DNA from 3 places in the Sulfoacidibacillus ferrooxidans genome. Region 2 is predicted to be linked to each of the others. Evidence: riboswitches for the same ligand, from Rfam matches in the RefSeq annotation. Region 2 holds a riboswitch; each other region holds the start of a gene.

Region 1 (8,163 bases), on a different contig from region 2:
GGTAGATCTTTTTTATGGTATGGATTAGCCGCACTTTGGTTTATTGATGGGCTATTACAAATTCAACCACCGATGGCTAGTAGTATGTTTGTGGATATGGTGTTGGCACCAGTCTTAGCAGGACAACCTGCATTTTACTTACGGATGATGGGCCAAGGAATTCAGTTATGGACTGATCATCAGTTACTATCGGCAGTATTTGCGGCAATTATTCAGTTAGCTATTGCTGTCCTGCTCTTTGTGGGTAAAGATAAGTGGCTTGGGAAAGCAGGTTTATGGATCTCAATTTTCTGGGGATTGCTTGTCTGGATTTTTGGTGAAGGGCTAGGAGGCATTCTAACAGGGAATCCATCCTTTATTACAGGGAGTCCTGGTTCAGTTACTCTCTATGTTGTTTCTGCTATTTTTCTTCTAATGCCAATGAAGTTGTGGATAACAGGCAAAATGGGGAGAGTAGAACGAGCGTTTGTATCACTTTTTTGGTTTATTTGTGCTTTATGGCAAATAGTTCCTTCTGATGGCTTTTGGAATGCAAATGGTATATCCTCGCTATTTGAAAACTCGATCTCTACGCCACAACCAGCTATTCTTCAAGTGCCAATTCAATCGATTTCTTCGATTGCGACGCAAGCAGCGGTGCTATGGAATGGCATTTTTTCATTCGTGATGTTGTTACTTGCGGTTATATTTTGGTTTAAAATCGCTAAACGATTTACAATGATCCTTACTTTTACCTGGCTTTTATTTACGTGGTGGGTAGGACAAGATTTTGGTGTTGTGGGCGGTGTAGGTACTGATCCTAACACTTCTCCAATCTTCGCCCTGATCATTGCATCGTTGTGGGTACAGGATAGTGTGGATATACCAGCTATTTTTCTTTGGTTAAAAACATTTTTAGCAAAAGTAGAGAAGTCTCTTGCACCTGTTGTTCGCAGGGCTCCGTTACTCTATAGTGCACTAGCTACCATGATGTTAATCGTGAGTCTTCATCTGTATGATATTCCCGCACAAGGTGATACCACACTGAAAAACATTGAACAATATGCTAATCAAAGAGATCACTTTTCTAATCGCGGATTGACAAAAAAGTGGATGACGATTGACGCTAGAAAAAAACAAGTGCATATCCTGTTAATCGCTACTCAAACGGCACTTGGTGATATTGACTTTGATGGATATGCCAATGGATATATGACAATTGTTGTCCCGGTGGGGTGGACTGTTTTTGTCCTGTTTAAGAATGAACAATCCTTAGTCTATAATAGCGCGATGATCGTACCCTTTCGTGAAATTCAAGCAGGCGCTTTTACTCCTGCATTTAAAGGAGCATCAACTGTGAATCCCACAGTAGGAATACCATATGGACAAGAACAAGATTTTCAGTTTAAGGCAATACACACTGGAAAGTATGGAGTGGTATCTGCTGTCTCTGATGGTCAAGAAGATTCTGGCATGTGGGATGGTTTCGACGTTTCAGCGTCTGCCAAAAGCCCTTATATTACAGCTAAATAATGTCCATATGAATCGCATGCTACTATTCGATAGAACTTAGCATGCGATTCATAGTGCCAATGTTACTTGCAAGTCTAACAAATATCTCTTCTAGTGCAGGTGGTATATGGTTCGTATGGACATGTATAGCATCTTCTATTTCTTTCAACTGTACAGAGGTCTCTATAGTATTGAATTGTGTGTTTGTTGTAGCTATCATTCGTGCGACCAATAATTGTTCCAAGCTATTTAATGCGGCTTCAGTAGCCGCAATAAAATGTTGTACATCAGGTTGCTCTATATATGGTGCCAGTATCGTATCAGAATTTGCTTCTAAGGCAACTAGTGTGTCTGCAAAACGATGTAATCCAGTGAGAAGCCCCATGATATTGACAACAGGTAGTTTGAGTTGCACTGGTTCTGCCAGTGCTTGTTCTACAACGGTTACCGTATTCGTGCGGGCTAAACGTGTATTTTTGCGGTACTTCGATGTATTAGAATCGAGATGAAATACTGCATGAAAGTATTTCTGTTCTGCAACAATGAGCCGGTTAAAACTTTCCGGAACATTTCTTCGTTGCCATGTCGGCCATATTGCATATGCAACAAATGCTAATATGCCGCCAATTGCTGTATCGATCAGACGATCCATTGCCGTAGCAAGTGGTGCGCTTTGTTCGAAAAATGATAGCAGTACAACTACTTCAGCCGTTAATAAAGTGGTATAAATTGTATAGTTGAAATTAATGGTCGTATAGAGTGCCCACGCAAAAAGTACGACAAGTGAAAGTCCAAGTAGATGGTGAGAGTCAGGAATAAATATCATGAATAGAGTTGTGAAAGCTACACCTAAAAGAGTGCCGAGAATCCTTGCAGATCCTCGACTAAACGTTGTGAAAAAATCAGGCTTTAAAATAATGAGAGCGGTTAGTGGGATCCAGTAACCGCGCGGTAAGTGTAAGAAACGGTAAAGCAATACAGCTACTGTAAGTGTTCCTGAAAGTCTGATGGCATGTCGAAAAGCAGATGAGCGCAGTGTTACATTGGCTTTTAAAGTAGAGGACACGTCATGGATGACAGATAAAGTAGACCTTCTCAGTGTAGGCATTTCTTTTGTTGTCATTGTTATCTCAAGTGAAGGTTGACCGGAAGTAATAAAGTTACTCATGTCAAGTAAACGGCTTATGAGGTCGTTTAGACGTTCTTTTAGTTCTTGTGCTCGATCCTCATGGTCTAGCGTAGAGATCATAGTAGTGGAAATAAGCTTTTGTAACTGAGATACAGAGTCCGCAAAAGACGGATCAACGAGTGCATTCTTCTTGATAATGGGGCTGACTTTTGCAAGAATCTCACTCACCTGCTGCAAAACAGTGCGAATAAGATGTTGGTAGAGTTCAATATGACTTACACGTTCGGCATGGGTGCCATGTTCTCTATGCATAAAAAAAGCTCCATCTAAAGCTACAATATCGAGGCGTAAGCGTTCTGCTATATCTAGAAGATGAGACAAGTGATACCAATAACTTGTTTTCAGAGAAGAATCTTTTAATGATGAATTGGCTATGAGGAATGACCTTGCAACAAGTACATCTGCATCGCGTGTACGAGCTTTGGCATAGGCGGATAATGCCTTAAAGACAGTAGCTACGTCAGAAGCTTCAGTTGGAGATGGACGCACTGCATTATCAATCATCATAAGGATGATTTGGATCAGCGCTCCTGCTGCTACAAGTAGTCCTTGATAGAATGCATGCAGTGGTGTTTCGGGAAAGTTTGCAATCAGAATGAGGGAGTTTGTAGAGAGCAGCCCAATTTGTGCAGCTTCAGGACTTACAGCGACTAATAATCCAGCGATGAATCCACTGATCATCATGACAAATACTGCAAACCATAAAATATTGCCTGTGGCCGCACCAATAAATGTGGCCACGCTCATCCAAACAGCTGTTAATAGCATCGTGCGCAGACGTTTGCGATAGGTGCCTGTCATGGATGCAAAACCTGCTACGAGAGCACCTACCGCCCCCCCTAGTCCGTAAAGGATATGCCCACATAGCACTCCTGCGATGAGAGGCAGCGAGATTCCTAAAGCATTGCGCAATGCCTGACGCCATGTGATTTGTCCCATGTCTAACCGAAGTAACGAGTTTATGTAGCTCATTCTTTTTTTCTTTTTCAATGGTTAATCATCCTTTGGTATACAACCGGTGCGAGATCGCTCAGTCCTCTATCATGATCATTCTACTTATCATAAGACATTGTCATGCGTGTGCTTAGTATACAAAACAAAGCTATGTCTGTCATGTAGTGCAGTCTAGTATGCTTACATTGGATAGTTGTAAAACGGACGGTTGAGGCTTCTTATGCAATCGTGTACTCTTAGGTAGATAAGATGGATAAAAAACCATTAGAACAGGGGAGAGAGTCTATTTGAATCCATTTGTTTTTGCTTGTATCACCCCTCATGGATCAGAAATCATTGAGGAATTGGCTAAGCCGTACCCGGAACTCATGAAAAAAACGCGTCTTAGTATGGAGAGTTTAGGCGCCTCGATGAAACAGTCCAACCCGGATACGATCATTGTACTTACACCACATGGTACACGGATTGATGAACAATTTGCCATAGTTAATTGTGAACATATGTTTGGCGAAATGGAGGATTACGGAGCAAAGATATCCATGGACAGAAAAGTAGATCGGATGCTTGCAGGCGCTATCGCAGATCATGCAAAGAAAAAAGGACTTCCGGTAGCTACTTTAGGCTTTGCTACGAGTGAAGGACCGTTATCCTGTATGCCACTAGACTGGGGTGTCGTAGTACCACTTTATTTCATGCCAGAAACGTCTATTGTCGTGATTACTCCATCGCGATCACTTAGTTTTGAAGATCACTTACTATTTGGATCTGCAATGGCTGAAGCTGTTGCACAGTCTGGTAAACGTGTTGGTCTTATTGCTAGTTGCGATTGGTCTCACGCTCATGACGAAACAGGACCGTATGGATTTCATGAAGCGGCAAGACAATTGGATGAGCAAGTAGTTACACTTTTACACACTGCACATTTGGAGGGAATGATGCAGTTTGAGCCTGAGTTTATTGAACATGCTAAACCAGACGGTATTTGGCAAGCATTAATGCTAGCTGGGGCGATCGCTCCCAATGAGCGCAAGGTAGAGTTCCTTTCCTATGAAGTGCCCACTTACTTTGGCCTCATGTGTTGTGCGTTTCATTAAGATTAACAATGATTTGTGCTATACTTACTTTTGATAGCTAACTTCCTAATGTCCACTGTGACATTTTTATAAGGGCCGAATTCGTTTTGTAAACGAAACGGGGGAACCACGATTCTGGGGTGAGTAGAGAGGGTTGTGCCCACAATCCTCTCTTAGGCGAATGGCTCGCCGAACCCGTCAGCTAACCTCGTAGGCGAATAGTAGGAATGTCATCGCCATTCTACATATTCCGATGACTTGTTTACCTCATGATCTGAATTCAAACCACGGGTGCCATGTGGTTATTTTCACACGTTTTAAAAAAGGGGGCAGTCTCGAGAATGCATACTGGATTAAAAAAAGATCTATCATTTCTTGACTTAACGATGGCTTCTGTAGGAGGAATTATCGGCTCTGGATGGTTGTTTGGGGCACTCTATGCGGCCCAAGATGCTGGACCTGCTTCGATTGTGTCTTGGATCATTGGGGGAATTGCAGTTCTCTTTATAGGATTGGTATATTCTGAGTTAGGGGGTATGCTCCCGGAGTCTGGTTCAATTGTGCGTTATCCTCATTATAGCCATGGACACGTAACAAGTTTTATCATGGGGTGGGCGGCGTGGATTGCCTATTCCTCTGTGCCAGCAGTGGAGGCGGAAGGTGTGATGCAATATGCATCGCATTGGTTTCCACAACTTTGGAACTCGCATACCAATCTCTTGACAGGTTTTGGTCTTACCTGTGCGGCCATTTTAATGTTTGGATTTTTCTTAGTGAACTATTTTGGTGTGCGTTACTTTGCAAAGGTCAATACAACGATTACCTTTGTGAAATTTATCATGCCAACGCTAACAATTATTATCTTTTTGTTTACAGGATTGCATTGGGGTAACCTTACTTCTGCTGGTGGGTTTGCTCCTGAAGGTAGCTCTGGTATTTTAGTTGCGGTAGCAACATCAGGAGTCGTGTTCGCTTATTTAGGATTTCGCCAAGCGCTTGATTTAGCTGGGGAAGCACGTAATCCGCAACGAGATGTACCTCTTGCGTTACTCATTTCTATTGTTGTTGGAGTCGTTTTGTATGTTCTCTTACAATTAGTCTTTGTTGCCGGTGTTAGTCCGTCAGCACTTTCTCATGGATGGCCAAGCGTGTCATTTAACGCACCATTTGCACAATTGGCTGTCAGCTTAAATTTAGGGTGGATGGCAGTTCTGTTATATGCAGATGCCATTATTTCACCTGCAGGAACTGGGAATGTTTACATTGCCTCTACGACAAGAGTTTTATATGCATTGGCTAATAACGGGTACTTTCCACGTGCTTTAGCAAAGGTTGATCAACGCACAGGTGTACCATATGTAGCGCTTATTTCAGCTTTTATTTTAGGATTAATTTTCTTGTTACCATTTCCCTCATGGCAATCTCTAGTCGGATTAGTGTCATCTGCAACAGTCTTTACGTATATCATTGGACCGGTATCACTTACTGTGCTGCGTAAAACAGCAAGTGATGCAATCAGGCCATACCGCCTAGCAGGAGCGAGTATTATTTCTCCGCTTGCCTTTGTTATTGGATCGTTAATCATTTATTGGACTGGTTGGGCCATTGATTCTAAGCTATTGATTGCACTTCTTATTGGCATCATTTTGTATGGGATTTTTTCATTGTTGCTGCCAAGTGAAATCGAACGTCCAAGTGGTCAATCGTTCAAAAGTGGGATTTGGCTAATTCTATATTTACTTGTCATGCTTTTCTTTTCATATGCTGGATCAACTAAACTTGGCGAGTTGAAAAATTGGATTGCTTATCCATGGGACATGGTGATTGTCGCCATGACTTCACTTGTATTTTTTTACGTTGGCGTACAGAGTGGGTATCGTACAAAAGACGTAGAAGAGGCTCTAGAAGCGGTTGAACAATCGCGTCAAGAGCGCACGGCATTACTGTAACATAGCATCAAATAGACAAGACTACGGCGTATTGATCACAATGGGTACGCCGTAGCCTATCTAGGAGGAAGAACACGAAAGACAAATCCTTGTTTACGCAAATCGCGAATAATAATGGGAAGTGCAAGTGCGGTGAACTGACTTTGTGTAATGCCATCGTGAAATAGGATGACTGAACCTGGTTTTACTTGTTTTTCTACGAGAGAGATAATCGATTCTTTTGTTGTGGCTTTCCAATCTAATGAATCTACATCCCAACGTTTAATGGGATGACCACATTGTTGAATGATGGCGTTTTTTTGTGAATCGAGCGCTCCATAAGGTGGTCGATAATAGAGAGGACGGATACCGCCTGCGCGAATAATTGCATCATCTGCTTTACGTATTTGTTCTTGAATCGTCGTTGCATTGGCGAGGGCAAGATTCTGGTGGTCATATCCATGACTTCCTATCTGATGACCTTCCCGAATTTCACGTCGAATGATGGGTGGGCATTCAAGTGCACGATAGCCTAAAATAAAAAAAGTAGCTTTGCAATGTTCTTTACGCAGAATATCTAAAATAGGAGGGGTGTATTGTAAAGAAGGACCATCGTCAAAAGTTACATAGAGCGGTTTTACCTGTGTTTTAGCACTGCTAAAAGGTGTTAAGAACATAAAAACCGCAAGAATAAAGACACATGTAGTAGTAACATACCGCATCCATTCATAACACCTTTCTGGCTAGAATCAGCATATCACTACATACATTTCCCCGTGTTCACGCTTTTTATGAATTTCTTTGTACAAGAAAGCAGTTAGTAATACATGGTGGCATGGATGATCGTCGAAAAAGATGGTTCTAGAGCATGTAAGCGCACAGTATGTACGTGTGAACGACGATTGATATTTTGTGTAATGAGAAGAGTATCATTTTTTTCTAATTGAAAATGTTGAGTAGCTATGGGTAGTTGTGGTGTAGATATTCCACTCACGGAAACAGAAGCAGCGTCATGGACGCAGAAAAATGCATCTGTCCGTATTCCATACGAACGATGTTGATCATCTGATAAGTGTACTGTCTGTGGATTTTTCTGTAGATCCAGAGCGGCTAGTCTACCGAAACAATTTGATGACATCATCAAATTGAAGTCGCGAGCTTGTCCTTTACTATGCGTAGTCCACGATCCGTCAAACTCATCTTGTGCGAACGGCGTCAAATGTTTGTGGTGATGATGTTCATGTGTAAGAGACATTGCTCCTTCTAGTATCAGTAGTTTTCTGCGAATTCCAGGTAGGGGAGTGAAGGTAGATTGATCTGCTGTGACTGTTGCATAGCTCAGCCTCCATATAAACGATCGTGATGTATACTCACTATCTCTTGGATATATAGCTATCTGAGTAGTCTCGCCTCCAGCCCATATGTTTGTGTGGTAGTCCCTTTTGCGAATCCATTCTATGGATTCGTCATCTAACAAGTTATGAGTCATCATGGGTAACTACATGCTCCTTAAAAATCGTCTTTGGGA
Region 2 (8,163 bases):
ATTGACACTCCAGGGTTACTGGGAACTCATCGATTGCAAGATCGTGTGTGTGGGTCTTCCTTGAAGCAGATTCTCCCAAAGCAACCATTGCGACCTCGTGGATATCAGTTGCAACCGGGTCAGTCACTGTTTTTAGGTGGACTGGCGCGTCTTGATTTTGTGTCTGGTGATCCACAATCATTTGTCATCTATGCAGCAAACCAGTTACTTGTGCATCGGACGAAACTCGAGAACGCTGATGAACTCTATGCACGACAAAGAGGGCAGTTGTTGACCCCACCTTGTTCTGCATGTGATGAATCATTGCAACAGATGACAACAAAAAAGATGGGTTTCAAGTCTGGTCGTCCCGTCGATATTGTGATTCCTGGTCTCGGTTGGATTCGTTTGTCAGGCTCTGCAGTGGATTTGCGATTGCATACACCAGTGCGAATCGAGGCTGCTGTCAGACCTGCGCTAATTTGAGTGATTAGTGGATTTTTGAAGGGAGACGTCGCGATGCCGGATCTACTTGCTGTTCTTGGACATCCGATTAGGCATTCCTTTTCTCCGATTATGCATCAAGCCGCTATTGTTGATCGAGGATTAGATGCTGTATACACGGCTATTGATGTGGCGCCAGAGCAGTTGCGAGATGCATTTTGTGGAATGCGAGTGCTTGGATTTTTAGGCGCAAATTTGACCATTCCGCATAAGGAGCGGGCGCTCGAATACATGGATGAGTTGACCGATCGAGCGCAACGCATTGGAGCTGTCAATACAGTTATCAGAGATAAGAATCGTTTGATTGGAGACAACACGGATGGTGCTGGCTGGTTGGAGTCTATCACGACAGAACTTTCGCTGTCACTAACGGGTGTCAGAGCTGTCGTTATTGGCGCTGGTGGCGCTGCACACGCCATTTGTGATGCGCTACTCCAAGCTGGCTGTGAATCACTTACGATTGCCAATCGCGATGTCGTGCGAGCACAAACACTTGCTGTTCATCTGCAAACATGGTATAAACAATCTCTTATACAGGTGGTAGGGCTCGATCAGCTATCCACAGACGGCATTGACCTTTTAATCAATACGACGCCAGTGGGTATGCATGGACTTGCACAAGGGCAGATGCCTATCGCAGAACATCTATTACATTCTACTATGATAGTAAGCGATCTTGTTTACCGCCCTATGCAAACTCCCTTATTGCTTGCGGCTAAAAATCGCGGGGCTTTAGTACACGGGGGATTAGGGATGCTCATCGCGCAAGGAGCATTAGCTTTTCATGCATGGTTTGGGTGTGATCCACCACGATCTGTGATGGAACAAGCGATTTTACACGATATGAAGAACCATCATGAGTAACAAAAGATGCATTGGAGGAAAGTATGACACTTACAGGGAAGCAAGCAAGATATCTGCGCACATTAGCGCATCCATTACAGCCTGTTATGCAGATAGGCAAAGGTGGCATGACTGATCAAGTACTTGATCAGATTGGTTTAGCGCTTGAAGCTAGGGAACTCATTAAAATTTCTGTGTTATCCAATAGTCCGCTGTCAGTTCAAGAAGCAGCACAGGCAGTACAAGAGGGAACGAAGGCAGAGATTGTGCAGACGATCGGTCGCATCATGATCGTGTATCGAAGATCACAAGACCATCGCACAATTGTGCTACCGCGTTAGGTGATGTATGCGTATTGGTTTATTTGGTGGAACATTTGATCCTCCTCATGTAGGGCACCTGATGGTTGCGCAAATAGCTCGTGAAATGGCTCAGTTAGATCGCGTGGTATTCATTCCTGCAGCGATTCCACCACATAAGCAACATCAAGACATTACAGATGTAGAGTCTCGATTAGCGATGGTTGCCATGGCGGTTAAGCCATTTTCGTCATTTGAAGTAAGTCCTATCGAATGCCAGCGTGAAGGTCCTAGTTATACGGTAGATACAGTACTTGCATATCGTAAACTGTATCCTTTCGCTGAATTGTTTTTAATACTTGGAGCAGACATGTTTGAGAACTTTCCAACATGGAAAGATGCACAGGAGATCGCAAAGGAAGTAACGCTACTTGTTGCGCCACGTCCATACCAAGATGTGGATCAAGCCATTTCTAAAGGTCAAATGACATTGTCCGCTTCTCAGATCATCTTTCTTGAAATGCCAGCGTTAGATATTTCCAGTTCTTGGTTGAGAGAGAGATTGGTTGCTGGATTGCGTGTGGATCCACTCTTACCAGATGGAGTATGGAACTGGATTGTACAACAGGGGGTGTATCAGCAATCGTAAATGATTGGTATAGCCTAGTGAAATCCAGGCTAACTCCTAAGCGGTTTAAACATGTAGAAGGAGTCGTCTACACGGCAAAGTTATTGGCTAAACAGTTTGGGGTAGATGAAAATCAGGCGATGATCGCTGCATGGTTACATGATATCTATCGTGAATTAGATGTTGAAACACTTACTCGTCTAGCGTTGGAAGTCGATGTTACTGTTCCTACAACAGCGCCAGTAACCTGGCATGGACCTATTGCAGCAAAACGATTACCACTTGATTTTGCAGTTTTTGATCAAGAGATACAAGATGCAATTGCAAGCCATACGTTAGGGCATCCTCAGATGTCTGCTGTTGCACAGGTTCTGTATGTAGCAGATGCGATTGAACCAGGTCGTTCATACGCGGGTGTTGATGAATTGCGTTTGGCAGCACAGAAAAGTTTACCCTATGCAGTTGCTTGTGTTGCAGATTCAGCTATCTTATTTTTAGTTAAACAGCATTTGCCTATCTGTTGGGAAACGGTTGAAATGCGTAATCAATTATGGTTAGGGATAGACGAAACGAATTGAATAGCGTAGAGTAAAATGGTAATTATCATCCTATAGGAGGTTGGCGCATGCGCGATCAGTGTAGAGAGTACGCCAAATTGGCTGCAGATGCAGCGGAAGACAAAAAGGCAAATGATGTAGTGATTCTTGATATAAGGGAGTTATCGATCATAGCCGATTACTTCGTAATCTGTAGTGCAAATTCACGTACTCAAGCGCAGGCGATTGCAGATTCAATTGAAGAGCACATGGAATTGCGCGGTGTGAAGATGAGAGGTACGGAAGGACACCGCGACGGGAAATGGGTGTTATTGGATTTTGGAGATGTGATTGTTCATGTATTTCAAGAAGAAGAACGACGCTTTTTTGATTTAGAACGACTTTGGGGAGATGCTCCTCGCTTGTCGATGTCTGTTTAATGGGCATGCGGTGGCGTTGATAAAGGAGTTGCAAGAAAGTGTACGAAGGATTTTCACATGTGTATGATGTGGTGATGAAAGATATCCCATATGATCAATTTGTACAACTTTTTGAGCAAGCAGTAACTTACGCGGGAGCCCCATGTACACGCGTGATGGATCTAGGATGTGGTACCGGTGTTATGATCCCGCATCTATTGCGTCGGTCGCGTACTGTCATTGGGGTGGATCCTTCTGAGCACATGTTGGCTATCGCGCAGGAAAAATTAAGTGCATATAGTAATCGTGTGTCATTTGTTCAATCGACAGCCGCACGTCTGCCAGTTCAGGTGCAAGCAGATCTATGTGTTTCTTTTTGTGATGTGTTTAATTACATGGTCATTGAAGAAGAGTTAATTCAATCTTTTGCTGCAGTTGCGCGCTCTTTACCAGAAAATGGGCATTTTCTCTTTGATATGCACAGCCCGTATAAAGTCCTGCATGTGCTTGGCAATCAAGTCCATTACGATGTGACTGATAAACATGCCACGTTGATGGTGACGTCAGTAGATCCTGAGAGCCTCATAGTAAGCTATGAAGTGACGCTCTTTGGATGGGTACAAAACGGCTTATATGAACGCATAGATGAGCATCACGAGCAGCGTGCATATCAGTTGTGGGAAGTATTTGGGGGACTGTCTAAGGCAGGCTTTCAAAGTGTCCATGTAGGTGCTGATGGGAAACTAGACGTGGACTGTGTACCTGTGGATGTCGTTCAATTTGCAAAGTGGACTGAAGAAGAGCAATATGCGCAAGTACAGCAATTAGAAAAACAGCTTTCTCTTTATCAAGCCGAGCGTTTTGTGTTTTTTGCCCATCGGTAACTCCTGACATGAGAGCAGATTATATCTCTGCGCTTGTGTCAGGAGTATCTTTTTTTGCGTGCGTTGTTTTATGAGTGTGATGAGCTAATGCGGTTACATACTCTGGATGACACTCAAAAAAGTTGACGAGGTTCGTTAATGCTTTTACGGTTTGTGGACTCACATGATGCTCAATCCCCTCGACATCTACCTGAATCGTTTCTTCCGTAATACCGAGCATGCGCAGTAACTCTGCAAGCATGGAGTGGCGTTGTTTCATTGCTCGCCCCATCTGTTCTCCGGATTTAGTGAGAATGATTCCGCGATACTTTTCATAAGTCACGTATTCGTATTCGTCTAGTTTTTGAATCATTTTTGTCACTGAGGAAGGTTGTACGGCGAGAGAAGTGGCAATATCTGAAACTCGAGCATACCCCTTGTCCTTCATCAGTTCATAGATTTTTTCTAAATAGTCTTCCATGCTAGGCGTAAGCATGCAGTCGCCCACTTTCACTGAGATTCTGCATTATTGTACTACAAATGCTCTGAGATTGCATAAATCATGCGCAATCAGTTGCAGCTATGGTTCATAGAAAGGCTTTAACTTACGATTTTGGATGATAGCATTTAGTAAAAAGGAATTTTGCTTCTTCTTGCGAACAGGATGTTATGAAGTATACGCAAGTGGAGGTGGGATTGTGCATAGTGCCGGTATTGGCAAACGCGTGATTGTGTATTTATTTGGGGGAATTCTCGTTATTGCTTGGGGATTATATTTTTTTATGCCACACGGACAAACTGCATCAGTCACCATGAGTACCCCTTATGAACACAAACAGAGTGTACCTTTGGTCACAGTGACTACATCACCTGATGTGATGACAGTGTATGTAGTCGGTGCAGTACGTCATCCCGGTCTCTATAAGCTGCCACTTGATGCGCGTGTAAGTGCGGCATTAAAGGTAGCGGGCGGTCCAACAAATTCTGCAGATCTCTATGCAATTAATTTAGCAGCTATCGTAGAGGATGGTATGCAGATCGTCGTTCCAAATGTAAGTCAGGTGGCAAGTAATGGGGGAACATCTGCTTTATTAACAACAGGGACAGTAGCAACGAATTCTTTACAAAGTACGGATACAAAAAGAAGTAGGCATCGAAATGGTAAATTACAACCGGGAGAACGCATTCAGCTCAATCAGGCGAGCTTAGCCACGTTGATGGAAATACCGGGAATAGGAAAGAAAAAGGCAGAAAATATCTTAACGTATAAAGCTATTCATGGCGCGTTTTCGTCTCTTATGCAGTTGCAATCAGTTCAGGGTATTGGTCCAAGGTTATTGGCTAAAATACTGCCTTATGTGACTTTATAATGAGATAAAAGGATGCACAGTACATAAAGTACGTGCATCCTCAAAGGTTTATTGATTTGTTTAGTGTAGGTAGTCAATATGCAAGTTAGTTTAACAAGCTTCTTGCAGTAACATATCGACTACTCCAGTAATAGGGGTTGTTAATATTGTCTATCTCTACATCTGTACTTGCTGCATCAACAAACAAACCGTTTCCCATATAGATACCTACATGAGAAATCCCATATCCCATCGTATGGAAAAATACGAGATCGCCAGGTTGTAAGTCTTCTTTAGCGACATATGTACCAACAGTTGCTTGCGCTGCCGCTGTGCGCGGAATATCCATGCCGAATTGTTTATACACATATTGTGCAAAACCTGAGCAATCGAAGCCAGAAGGACTAGTACCACCCCACACATAAGGGTCGCCTAAATACGTAAGTGCTTTTTGTACAATTTGCTCACCAAGCGTATGTGCAGCATCAGACTTGATGTCATCAAAAACAGAATACGTTACAGCGTCATTTGATCCGAGTTTTCTTTCTTTTTTGAACTCAATGACAGCATGTGCAGTACGGGGCCCGTAATAATCTGTTACTTTGACTGACTTAGGGTAATCGTGAAGAACTTTTAAATCAGTCTTTAATGTGGCTACTGCCGGACCTTGCACACCAGCTTTCATAATCACTGAACTGGTAGATGCAAAGGCGGGATTTGCCAACAACAAAGTTGCAGCTGCCGTCCCAATAATAGATAGGGACGCAACCCATGTGGATATGCGCAAAGAATAGGCCCCTTTCGTCTGCCTTCGAGGTTAGTTGACGGGTTAGGGCTGAAAGGTTGCCCCTCTGAAAGCTTCAGATTCACCCCGCGGTGTTGCGTCCCCCGTACCGGTCAGAGTCACCGGATTCGGCAATATCACTCTTGGCTATAATTCTATCAGTTACGACATAGTGTGACAACAGTAAATTTGAGATTTTATAAGTTTAGGAGAGATTCGTGTGTATCGGATCATCGCGTATCTCAGTTTGGCATTTTGTCTGGGTGCTTTGTTGGATGTGTGGGATAGGGATTTTATGGTTTATATGAGTGTTTTAATTGGTATAAGCATGGTGCTTTTGTTGCAAATTAGTGTACTTTTCATGAACAAAGGGAATGTGGTAACTATATATACACGTAAGATAAGCAAGCTACTGATTGTATGGAGACAATGGAGCTTAGGACCTACACTCTTACTATGTGTAGCGCTTCTTTTATGTATGGCAATAGGAACGGCTACAGCTCATGATGAGCAAAGTTCCCGTCGTATAGCTGCGTATTCCCTGCTAACTCTCGCAGCTAGTCACACAGGTGAGATTAATGCTGTAGTTAGCATTGTAGGGGAAATTGAAAGCACTCCAAAATCATTACAGATGCCGTGCAGAGTGTTGGCAGTGTATACAATGTCTGGTTTACAACAGCTACCCAATCAACCGATCGTGTGGGTGCAAATATATGATGGGTCTATTCGTCGTCATGCAACTCCTGGTGGAGTATCACAAAGTCATACCATTGCAGAGTATTATTCACAGATCAACGAGCTACATGCAGGGGCAGTGATCAGTCTTTTTATGCGAGTGAAACGAGTGCCAAAGGGACCATTTGCTATAGCACTTTTGCGTAAGGGGATCATGCTACTCGGAGATTCATCGCAATACAGCGTATCCTTGATGAGAGGTGGTGCACGGCCATTTTGGGATGTGGATGCATTACAGGGTCAATTGCTGGGATGGATTAAGTCTCGTGTGGATGCTAGTTATGGACAAGTTGCAAGCACTTTTTTATTATCCTTTGCCATTGGGGACCGCACAGAAATGAATCGGCAAGTGTTGCAAGTCTTCACATCACTTGGTATTATACACGCTTTTGTAGCATCGGGAGCTACGATTCGAATGACGATAGCTCCTGTAGTAACCAGGTTGCAGAAATGGCTAAAAATCTCTGCATGGTGGTATCCAATTGCAATATGTAGTACGGTCATGCTCGTGTTTTGCACAGGATTTGCACCACCTGCTGTGCGCGCTGGGATTGTTTATGGATACGAACTTTCAGCTGTTGCAATGAAAAGACCTTATGATCGTTTCACTGCAAATGCGGTGTCACTCGTCTGGATTACGCTCATAGAGCCACATTTGTTGGTTGATCCAGGTGTCGTATTATCCTACGGTGCAGCCACGACACTAGCGCTACTGCCAAGAAAGGTCCATATATACATCGGTCGTGTGATTACATGGCCTTCTGTGCGACATGTCGTTAGTCGAGGGATCGCTGGACAAATCGGTATCATGCCGCTTGTTGCGGAGGAATTTGGGCAATTACCGTATTTTTCATTGTTAATTAATCTTTTTTTGTATCCCCTATTGGAGTGGGTAATACCTATCTCATTTGTATTATGTACGATCGCCTGTATCGATCCGCGTATGATGGTGCCTATAGAACCTGAGATAGCACAAGTTGCGCATATATTGAGTACACAAATACTTGCTATGCGGGCGTACCCTCTCTCACTTCATTTTACAAAACCGCCCATATGGATACTGATGATGTATTATACTGCGATTTTGTTTCCTTTTTATAGTGTCACTCGGTATATTTTTGGCAAAGTCAGCAAATACTTTGTATAGGTGTTCGATCTATGACTTACAAAATGGGGAAGGTGATGAAATGATTTTTACAGAAGCACCTGACTTAGAATTGCTTG
Region 3 (8,163 bases), on a different contig from region 2:
CAAGGACGTTTTGGCGATTTTGGTGGTAAATACGTCCCAGAAACACTCATGTCAGCACTCACCACATTAGAGGCAGATTACTATCGTTTGGTCAAGGACCCGGAGTTTCAAAAACAACTACAGCATTATCTGACTGATTATTCTGGTCGACCTACTCCGCTTTATTTTGCGCGTCATCTTACAGAATATTGCGGTGGTGCAAAGATTTATTTGAAGCGAGAAGATCTAAATCACACAGGTGCACACAAAATTAACAACACACTCGGACAAGGACTTCTTGCAAAAATGACAGGCAAAAAACGCATTATTGCAGAAACAGGAGCAGGGCAACATGGTGTCGCCTCAGCTACTGTTGCCGCTTTGCTCGGCCTTGAGTGTACAGTATTTATGGGTGAAGAAGATATGGAGCGACAAGCATTAAATGTATTTCGCATGCGACTCCTAGGTACTGAAGTAGTTCCCGCTACATCAGGAACTAAAACGCTAAAAGATGCAACAAATGAAGCGATTCGACATTGGGTTGAGCATGTGACAGACACCTATTACATTATCGGATCGGTGGTTGGGCCGCATCCTTATCCTATGATTGTGCGTGACTTTCAAAGAGTCATTGGCGATGAAACAAAATTACAGATCATAGAACAAGAAGGTCGTTTACCAGATACAATTATTGCATGTGTCGGAGGCGGAAGTAACGCCATGGGGATATTTTATCCTTTTGTTGAAGATGAGCAAGTTACATTGATCGGTATAGAGGCAGCTGGTGAAGGGATGGACACTGAACGTCATGCAGCATCCATTGCTAAAGGAACGAGGGGCGTTTTACACGGTTCAATGACTTTACTTTTGCAAGATGAATACGGGCAAGTACAACCTGCCCACTCGATCTCAGCTGGATTAGACTATCCTGGAATTGGACCGGAGCATGCCCATCTTTTTGAGAGTAAACGTGCAACGTATGAACCAATCACCGATCAAGAAGCACTAGATGCATTCGTTACTTTATCGCGAGTGGAAGGTATTATTCCAGCACTAGAATCAGCACACGCAGTGGCCTATGCTATCAATTACGCCAAAACGCTTCCTAAAGACGCCGTGATCGTCATCAACCTCTCTGGACGCGGCGATAAAGATGTGCACACTGTGGAGCATGTATTAGGGGGGAATCTATCTTGACTACAAGAGGAAAAGTAGCCATTTTGCGCAGTTTGCAAAACAGGGGAGACCGTGTTGCATTTATTCCATTTGTTTCTGCAGGCGATCCAAATGAGGAGTATAGCTATCAGCTGATTGTTGAACTCGCTCAGTTTTCTGATGTCATTGAGATTGGCATACCATACTCTGACCCTCTTGCAGACGGACCGGTCATTCAAGCAGGTTCACTACGAGCACTAAAAGGTGGTATGAGCTTTCCAAAAGCGCTAGCTCTCATTGCGCGAGTCCGAGCTGTGACAGATGTTCCAATCATAGTTTTTACTTATGTCAATCCTGTTCTTCAGTTTGGAATTGAAGAACTTATGAAAGCATGCAATGAAGTAGGTGCAGATGGTCTCATCATACCCGATCTTCCTTATGAGGAAAGTGCGGAAGTAAGAGGCATAGCAGATCAATACGGGCTTGCATTTATCCCACTACTTGCTTTAACAAGTCACGATCGCATAAAAAAAATCGCATCAAGTGCTACAGGTTTTGCTTATTGTGTTTCTTCCCTTGGCGTTACAGGGGAGCGTAGTGCATTTTCTGATGAACTTGAGCAGTTTGTACTTGCAGTAAAAGAAGAGAGTCCTGTTCCTGTGGCTGTTGGTTTTGGTGTGAGTCGACCCGAACACATACGAACACTATCAGCATACGCTGATGCTGTCATTGTTGGTAGTGCACTTGTCAGACGGTGTGCAGATATTGATCAGGCACTTTTACAACACGATAGTGAATTAGCAAAACAGATATTTAATGATCTCATAGCATTTGCTCGCACGCTATCCCTTGCGGGAACACACGCAGTATGATGCGAGTATATGCATGCAGTGTAAAAAGGAGCAGTCATACTTGCTAGAATCAACACGACCATTTAAACGACTATGTCTGATTGGGTGCGGATTGATTGGGGGATCCGTAGCCCTAGCGTTAAAAGCCACTGGACAGATTGAACATAGTATAGGTGTGGATATTGATGATACCATTCTCGATATGGCTGTACAGCTTGGCGTTGTGGATGAAGCAACAACAGATGTACAACTTGGTGTATCTCAAGCAGATCTCATCGTAATAGCTACCCCCATATCAGTCACTCAGGCCATGATCGAGAAGATTGCTACATTAGAAGATACATTAGGTGATCGGGCGATCATCACCGACGTCGCAGGAATTAAATCAACGATGGTTGACATTGCTGATCACAAATTTACAAGAGCAGCTTTCATTGGAGGCCATCCGATGGCAGGTTCCGAAAAGTCAGGCATTACTGCCGCAAATGCGTTGTTGCTGGAAAATGCAGTCTACGTGCTCACGCCGTCATCAGCGACTTCTACTGAACGCCTACATGAGTTAATGGCTCTTTTACAAGCTACAGGTGCACGAATAAAAATATTAACACCAGAAACACATGATCGCGTTGTTGCGGCTATTAGTCACGTTCCACATATCATTGCTTCCTTACTAGTCAATCAAGTAGAAAAGCGAGCGGTCAGTGAGCCGCTTTACATCGAATTAGCAGCTGGGGGATTTCGTGACATTACGCGCATTGCATCAAGTGATCCGAAATTGTGGAGAGATACATGTCTAGAGAATCACAAAGAGATTGTACCTTTATTAGAAGAGTGGATTGAAAATATACAATCTTTAACTGACATGATTAAAAAGCGTGAACCTGTAAGTATTGAATCCTTGTTTGCAAAATCACGCGACTTTCGCGATGCATTGCCTGTAAAATCAACAGGCGCAATACGCGCGGTATACTCAGTCATGGTCGTTGTAAAGGATGTTCCTGGTCTCATCGGCCAAATCACTACATTATTAGGAGAATCCTCTATTAGCATTCGCAATATTGGTATTTTAGAAAGTCGTGAAGGTGACGATGGACAGTTGTTGCTTCAATTTGATACATCTGACTTTGCTGATAGAGCTTTTCTTATGCTGCAACAAAATAATTATCATGTGATTGCACAACAATGAAAACGTATTCTTTGTCCTGTTGACTTCTTGTAAATCTGTCGAGTATGATAAATAAGGATGTGTAATGTAGTTTCTCTCCACTCCTATCATCTCTCTTTTGGCTCGCGTGAACGATTATGCGAGTCCTTTTTATGAATAAAATGTATATTATATAAAAATATACACATAATACAATTCGTCAGGAGCAAAACCTATTGAGGTGATCCTATGCGACTTGTAGAATGTCTTAATCAAAGTGACATCGGGAATCTGCGTAAAATTGCTATTCGTCACACGATAGCATGTCCTCTATATTCTAAAAACACGTTACTTCAAGAAATATTAAACCGATTTAGTGATCCACAGTATGTAATTGAAAGAATGGCTACTTTATCTCCCATTCTTCGCCAAGCTCTCGAAGAGATTGCGTTAGAAGGGAGAAACCAATTTGCAAAATCCGAGCTACTCACGATATTGAGAAGACAACGGTCGGCAACTACAAAAAATGAACAAACTTCAGTATCTATGATTTTAAATGAGCTACTTGAAGAGGGCATTCTCTTTGAAACAGGAACTCCCTCACAGAGAACATATCGTTGTCCAACAGAGATATTAAAATATATTGTACATTATGAAACGCAGCAGTTGCGCCAATCTGTTCAGACGAGTATGTATGAACCTAAATGGATACGAACAGATCAAGGTACTCTTGCACGTGACGCTGTTACCTTTTTGCTGTTTCTAGCACGACACGAAGTAAAGCTGACTCAAGAAGGTGTCATTTTTAAACGCCAACAAATGCAAATTTTTCAGTTATTTGAAGTGCAAGAAGAACCACTCTCTGTGCATGTTGGATTTCGCTTTGGATATGGGCGTAGATTTCATGATTATCCAGATCGTTTTGCTATGATTTATGATCACCTATATGAAGAAGGATGCATTATTGAAGACGACTCAGGTTCTCTTATCATAGATGAAGTTAAAAGTGGTATTTATATGACGGAATCAGAAGAAAGCCGTGCAAAGAAGTTATTTCAGTTTTATATGCGGACATACCGCATATCAATACCAACGCTTGGACGGATTGTATCGAGAATTGCTAAATTTTCATCCAAAGCATGGGTATTTAAACAATCACTTGAGGATGAACTTTTGCATTTTATTGATAACTTTTATTATGAGTCAAAAGAGATTGTTTATCGACAACGCATCTTACAAATGCTTGTATATCTTGGATTTCTTGCAGAGGGTCGTGATCTTTCTCAAGATCTTTTATACCAATTAACGCCTCTAGGCGAACGCTTTGTGCATTCTTCCGACATACTAGATGATGGACTCTCAGGTGAAGAATCTTTTATTCTCAAAAAAGCAGTTATTGAACCTACTTTTGATATTTTAGTACCCAAAGAGGCTGATAGCACATACGCTTTTGAACTGCAGAAAATTGCGGAACCAATTAGTCGAGATCGTATGAACGTATATCGACTTACGCGAGAGAGTATTTATCACGCCCTGCTAAGTGGTTGGGATATGGAGAAAATGTATGAATTTCTTCGCACAATTAGCGGTGCTGAGATCCCTGCAAATGTGCAGCGCTCCATACGTGATTGGTGTCAGGAGTATGGAAAGGTTAAGCTTCACATATCGTGCGTAATCTCATGTCATGATCCATTGGTGTCAAACACCATTGAGCAACTTCAACCTATTGCAAAGAGGATGCCACAGCGGTTAAGTGAGCATCATTTAGCTTTTTTACCAGACGATGCTCCTGACTTACTTGCCTTACTATTGAAACTTGGATATCTGGTGTCTTATCCTCCGGAAATGGAGCAAATAGTAAAAAAAAGAAGTCGTTAGCTATTAATAGTGTATTTTAACTTTTATATTCTAAAAAATGCCATACCATCGGCATTTTTTTTCGTTTATAAGCACATTGCAGGAAAGCGACAAGGCATTGGCGAATACAACAATATAAAGAAGTAAACATTCAAACTCTTATGCTTATTGTGGGAAGGTCAACGGGAGGCGAACCATCATGAAAAGTGTGATAACGGTCGCAGATAAAAAGCAATTCATCAAATGGTTTTTAGAACGATATGAATTGCGTAACCCTGAAGCAGAATGGCTACTTCAATATTTGGCATCTAATGATCAGCTACTTGCCAAAGTTCATTTTACTGAACAATTTAAAAATGTTCACAAATCATTGTTGATGTCGACAACTTGCGTACAAATGACAGGATTTAAATTTTATAAAAATAAACGTGTGACATCTGACGTAGAAAAGGCTTTTCTTGATGTTCATAGTCATCCAGAAGAAGATGTGTATATCACACTCTATTATCGTCAACGGAGTGATTGTGTACACTATCTACAAGTAATAGAATCTGTTCAGGAGCCAGTTCGAAAAACAACACCCACAGATATTCTAATGGAATTGCAAGTAGACTTATTGCTAGATCACATTGAAAACATCCATTATACGAAACAATTGAAGATTGCGATTGATCAGGCTTTGGATGAAGGTGATCGTGAAACATTTATGAAACTAAGTGCAAACTATCAAGCGATTGTCTGCAATGTTCATTAACGAGACTCAATTACCCATTGTCGTTTAACTAAAAGAGATGTATGATATGAAATGTAGTATTCTTTTTCAGTTTCATATTGTAGCGCTCAATTCCGAACTTCGGAAGCGGGGGAACCAGTTTCTTGGGGTGAATCGAATCTTTTGATTCGTAGGGCGGCTCTCAGCCCGAATCCGACAGCTAACCTCGTAAGCGGAAAGAGAGGTGGATGGTTATGCCGATAACCACTTCCTTTTTACTCGCGCTTCCGTGACCGATTGATCGTCACGGTTTTTGTTTTGTTTATGCGTGTAAATACGAAAAGGGGAGATTGACATGACTTTATTACATGACATTCAAGAAGGTGTAAGGCACGGCATTGAACTAGAAGGAACATCTTCAGAAACTTGTATTTGCTCTGTTGTTACTCACGAAGTGACTATGTATTGCAATACAATGTCAAGGGCAGAAGATGTAGTACGAGAGATTTCCTCTATCGCGCAACACGCTATTATGGGCGTTCTTTCTAGCTTAGTTCCTTTGCACAGTTTTGCCGTATCTGAAACCACACGCGGTGTACTGCATGGTCTGGTCTGTGCAGGACTTGATGTCTCGTATGTGACACGTTCAGTTAGCCAAGGTATTCGAGAGGCTCTTTCTATGAACGATCGCTATTCACCTGAGATGGAGCAAGCTATACACCAAGGGATTCGTCAAACTCTACATGATCTTGGCATGAAACGCTTAGAGGATGATCGGGCTCTTGATTTACCAGGTTATTTTGTTAACCAATCGGCAACTTTCGGTGAGGCTAGATTTTAACTGCACTTTAGTCAGAAGTTAATAGATGAATAAGGGTAGGAGCGCAATATTAAGGCTCCTATTTTTTATGAGATGATGAATGAAGGAGAAAGCGATATGCGTTTTGAAGAATTTTCACTAAGCCAGATCGAAGAAAATTACCGGCATCTTGACACTGTGCTATTGACAGTAGGTGGCTTGACATGGCGCCCATCTCATCTACCTGTAGGCACTACATGGTATATATTAAGGAAGCTACGCGACGAGGTAGAGATGGCAAAAGGAGATCGAATTCTTACTCTTCCTTTGCAATCCATTGATACCACATTTGATGATACTGCGGTTGTTCAGTTGCAAAAAGAAGCTTTTAGTCAAATCATCCATCGTTATATCCATGAATTAACACGTCATTTTCAATTTCGTCGATTGATCCTATTGACAGATAGTCTTTATAAAGAACAACTAGTGATGCAAACCCTTCTTACAGCAGATAGTCAATTAGACATGATGTCCTTTATATGGTGGCGTGACGGACAATTACAAGAGGCATTGTCATCTACTTCATATAAAAATGTTTCTAAAGAATTTTATCCTTCTGGTGAATGGGAAACATCGCTCATGATGGCGCTCGCTGACCATCTGGTTGTTCGCGATCCAGCTAGCCTCACGCGCTATCTGGCACAGGGTTCAAATGCTAAGCTAGGATCCATGATGTGGGGTCACTTATCGCAGCAACTAAGTGAAAAGGTTGGTCAATTTATCGCTCTTGCATGATGCACGTCTGCATGACACCCTACCCTCTTTGGAACACTAGAGGGCAGGGGTGACTATAGTGCAAATGATAGTAGATTCGATTCTAAGGATTCTTCATAAGCGCTCTGTATGGAAAGGTATTGGTGCACTTAATGCTATTGGTACTGTGTTTGGTTTCATGTGGTACCGTGGACAGGTAGACCACACCTTATTTTATTTGCGAATCTTCGTTCCAGATAGTCCTGTCGCTGCGTTGTTCTTTACTTTAGCCATATGTGGCATCCTTTGGCCACCGGCTTCCCATCTATTGAGAGAGGCGATTACATTTCTATTTGCGTTAGGAGTTACTTCACTCTTTCAATATGGTCTATGGGCTGTTATTGTGTTAACCGATGGTTTTTTTTATTTGCATAGTTTACCACTTGAGGGTGTAGGTTTATGGTTTGCACATGCAGGGATGTTAATTGAAGCGCTCGTATTTACGAAGCTTGTACCGCTTTGCACATATAAACCACGACATATCGCCACTGCTTTTGTATGGTTGTTTTTCAACGACTATGCGGATTACGTGTATGGAGTATTTCCATATTTACCGCGATTTTCATTACTCTCAGTGATCACTGTAGTCACGCCGCTACTATCAGTGGTTACTTTGTTTGTTTTTTGGCCATCCACAATGTCCAAATTATCGCGTAAAACCTTCTCCTAAAACATCATTTACATCATTTAAAACCACAAATGCTCGATCGTCCACATCGTGAACAAGTTGCTGTAAACGCACCACTTCATCGCGGCTGACAACACAATAAACGACTAATTTTTGATCCCTGGTATAACCGCCTTGACCATGTAGAAGAGTTGTACCTCGTCCCATGTCATTATGAATGCGATC

What was found. Region 2 has a riboswitch for cyclic di-AMP ahead of MM817_RS00790 (C40 family peptidase). Riboswitches for the same ligand answer to the same signal wherever they lie in the genome.
Region 1: another riboswitch for cyclic di-AMP. It lies ahead of MM817_RS07435 (APC family permease); the one in region 2 lies ahead of MM817_RS00790 (C40 family peptidase).
Region 3: another riboswitch for cyclic di-AMP. It lies ahead of MM817_RS12835 (hypothetical protein); the one in region 2 lies ahead of MM817_RS00790 (C40 family peptidase).

Annotation. Positions count from the first base shown of each region.
Region 1 covers NZ_JALBUF010000003.1:233,032-241,194, reverse strand. The annotation lists gene MM817_RS07450 (sulfocyanin-like copper-binding protein) at 1-1,512, shown strand, start outside; gene MM817_RS07445 (FUSC family protein) at 1,535-3,670, opposite strand; gene MM817_RS07440 (class III extradiol dioxygenase subunit B-like domain-containing protein) at 3,922-4,728, shown strand; cyclic di-AMP (ydaO/yuaA leader) riboswitch at 4,792-4,938, shown strand; gene MM817_RS07435 (APC family permease) at 5,049-6,656, shown strand; gene MM817_RS07430 (polysaccharide deacetylase family protein) at 6,713-7,357, opposite strand; gene MM817_RS07425 (HutD/Ves family protein) at 7,453-8,127, opposite strand.
Region 2 covers NZ_JALBUF010000001.1:131,914-140,076, reverse strand. The annotation lists gene yqeH (ribosome biogenesis GTPase YqeH) at 1-465, shown strand, start outside; gene aroE (shikimate dehydrogenase) at 499-1,347, shown strand; gene yhbY (ribosome assembly RNA-binding protein YhbY) at 1,371-1,667, shown strand; gene nadD (nicotinate-nucleotide adenylyltransferase) at 1,675-2,274, shown strand; gene yqeK (bis(5'-nucleosyl)-tetraphosphatase (symmetrical) YqeK) at 2,232-2,831, shown strand; gene rsfS (ribosome silencing factor) at 2,879-3,229, shown strand; gene MM817_RS00805 (class I SAM-dependent DNA methyltransferase) at 3,268-4,092, shown strand; gene mntR (transcriptional regulator MntR) at 4,112-4,567, opposite strand; gene MM817_RS00795 (helix-hairpin-helix domain-containing protein) at 4,770-5,441, shown strand; gene MM817_RS00790 (C40 family peptidase) at 5,527-6,207, opposite strand; cyclic di-AMP (ydaO/yuaA leader) riboswitch at 6,212-6,348, opposite strand; gene MM817_RS17165 (ComEC/Rec2 family competence protein) at 6,425-8,086, shown strand; gene MM817_RS00780 (hypothetical protein) at 8,127-8,163, shown strand, end outside.
Region 3 covers NZ_JALBUF010000011.1:28,394-36,556, reverse strand. The annotation lists gene trpB (tryptophan synthase subunit beta) at 1-1,176, shown strand, start outside; gene trpA (tryptophan synthase subunit alpha) at 1,173-2,006, shown strand; gene MM817_RS12850 (prephenate dehydrogenase) at 2,047-3,171, shown strand; gene MM817_RS12845 (helicase-associated domain-containing protein) at 3,379-5,007, shown strand; gene MM817_RS12840 (YpiB family protein) at 5,186-5,740, shown strand; cyclic di-AMP (ydaO/yuaA leader) riboswitch at 5,814-5,947, shown strand; gene MM817_RS12835 (hypothetical protein) at 6,054-6,539, shown strand; gene MM817_RS12830 (creatininase family protein) at 6,636-7,292, shown strand; gene MM817_RS12825 (DUF1405 domain-containing protein) at 7,357-7,980, shown strand; gene MM817_RS12820 (YitT family protein) at 7,957-8,163, opposite strand, start outside.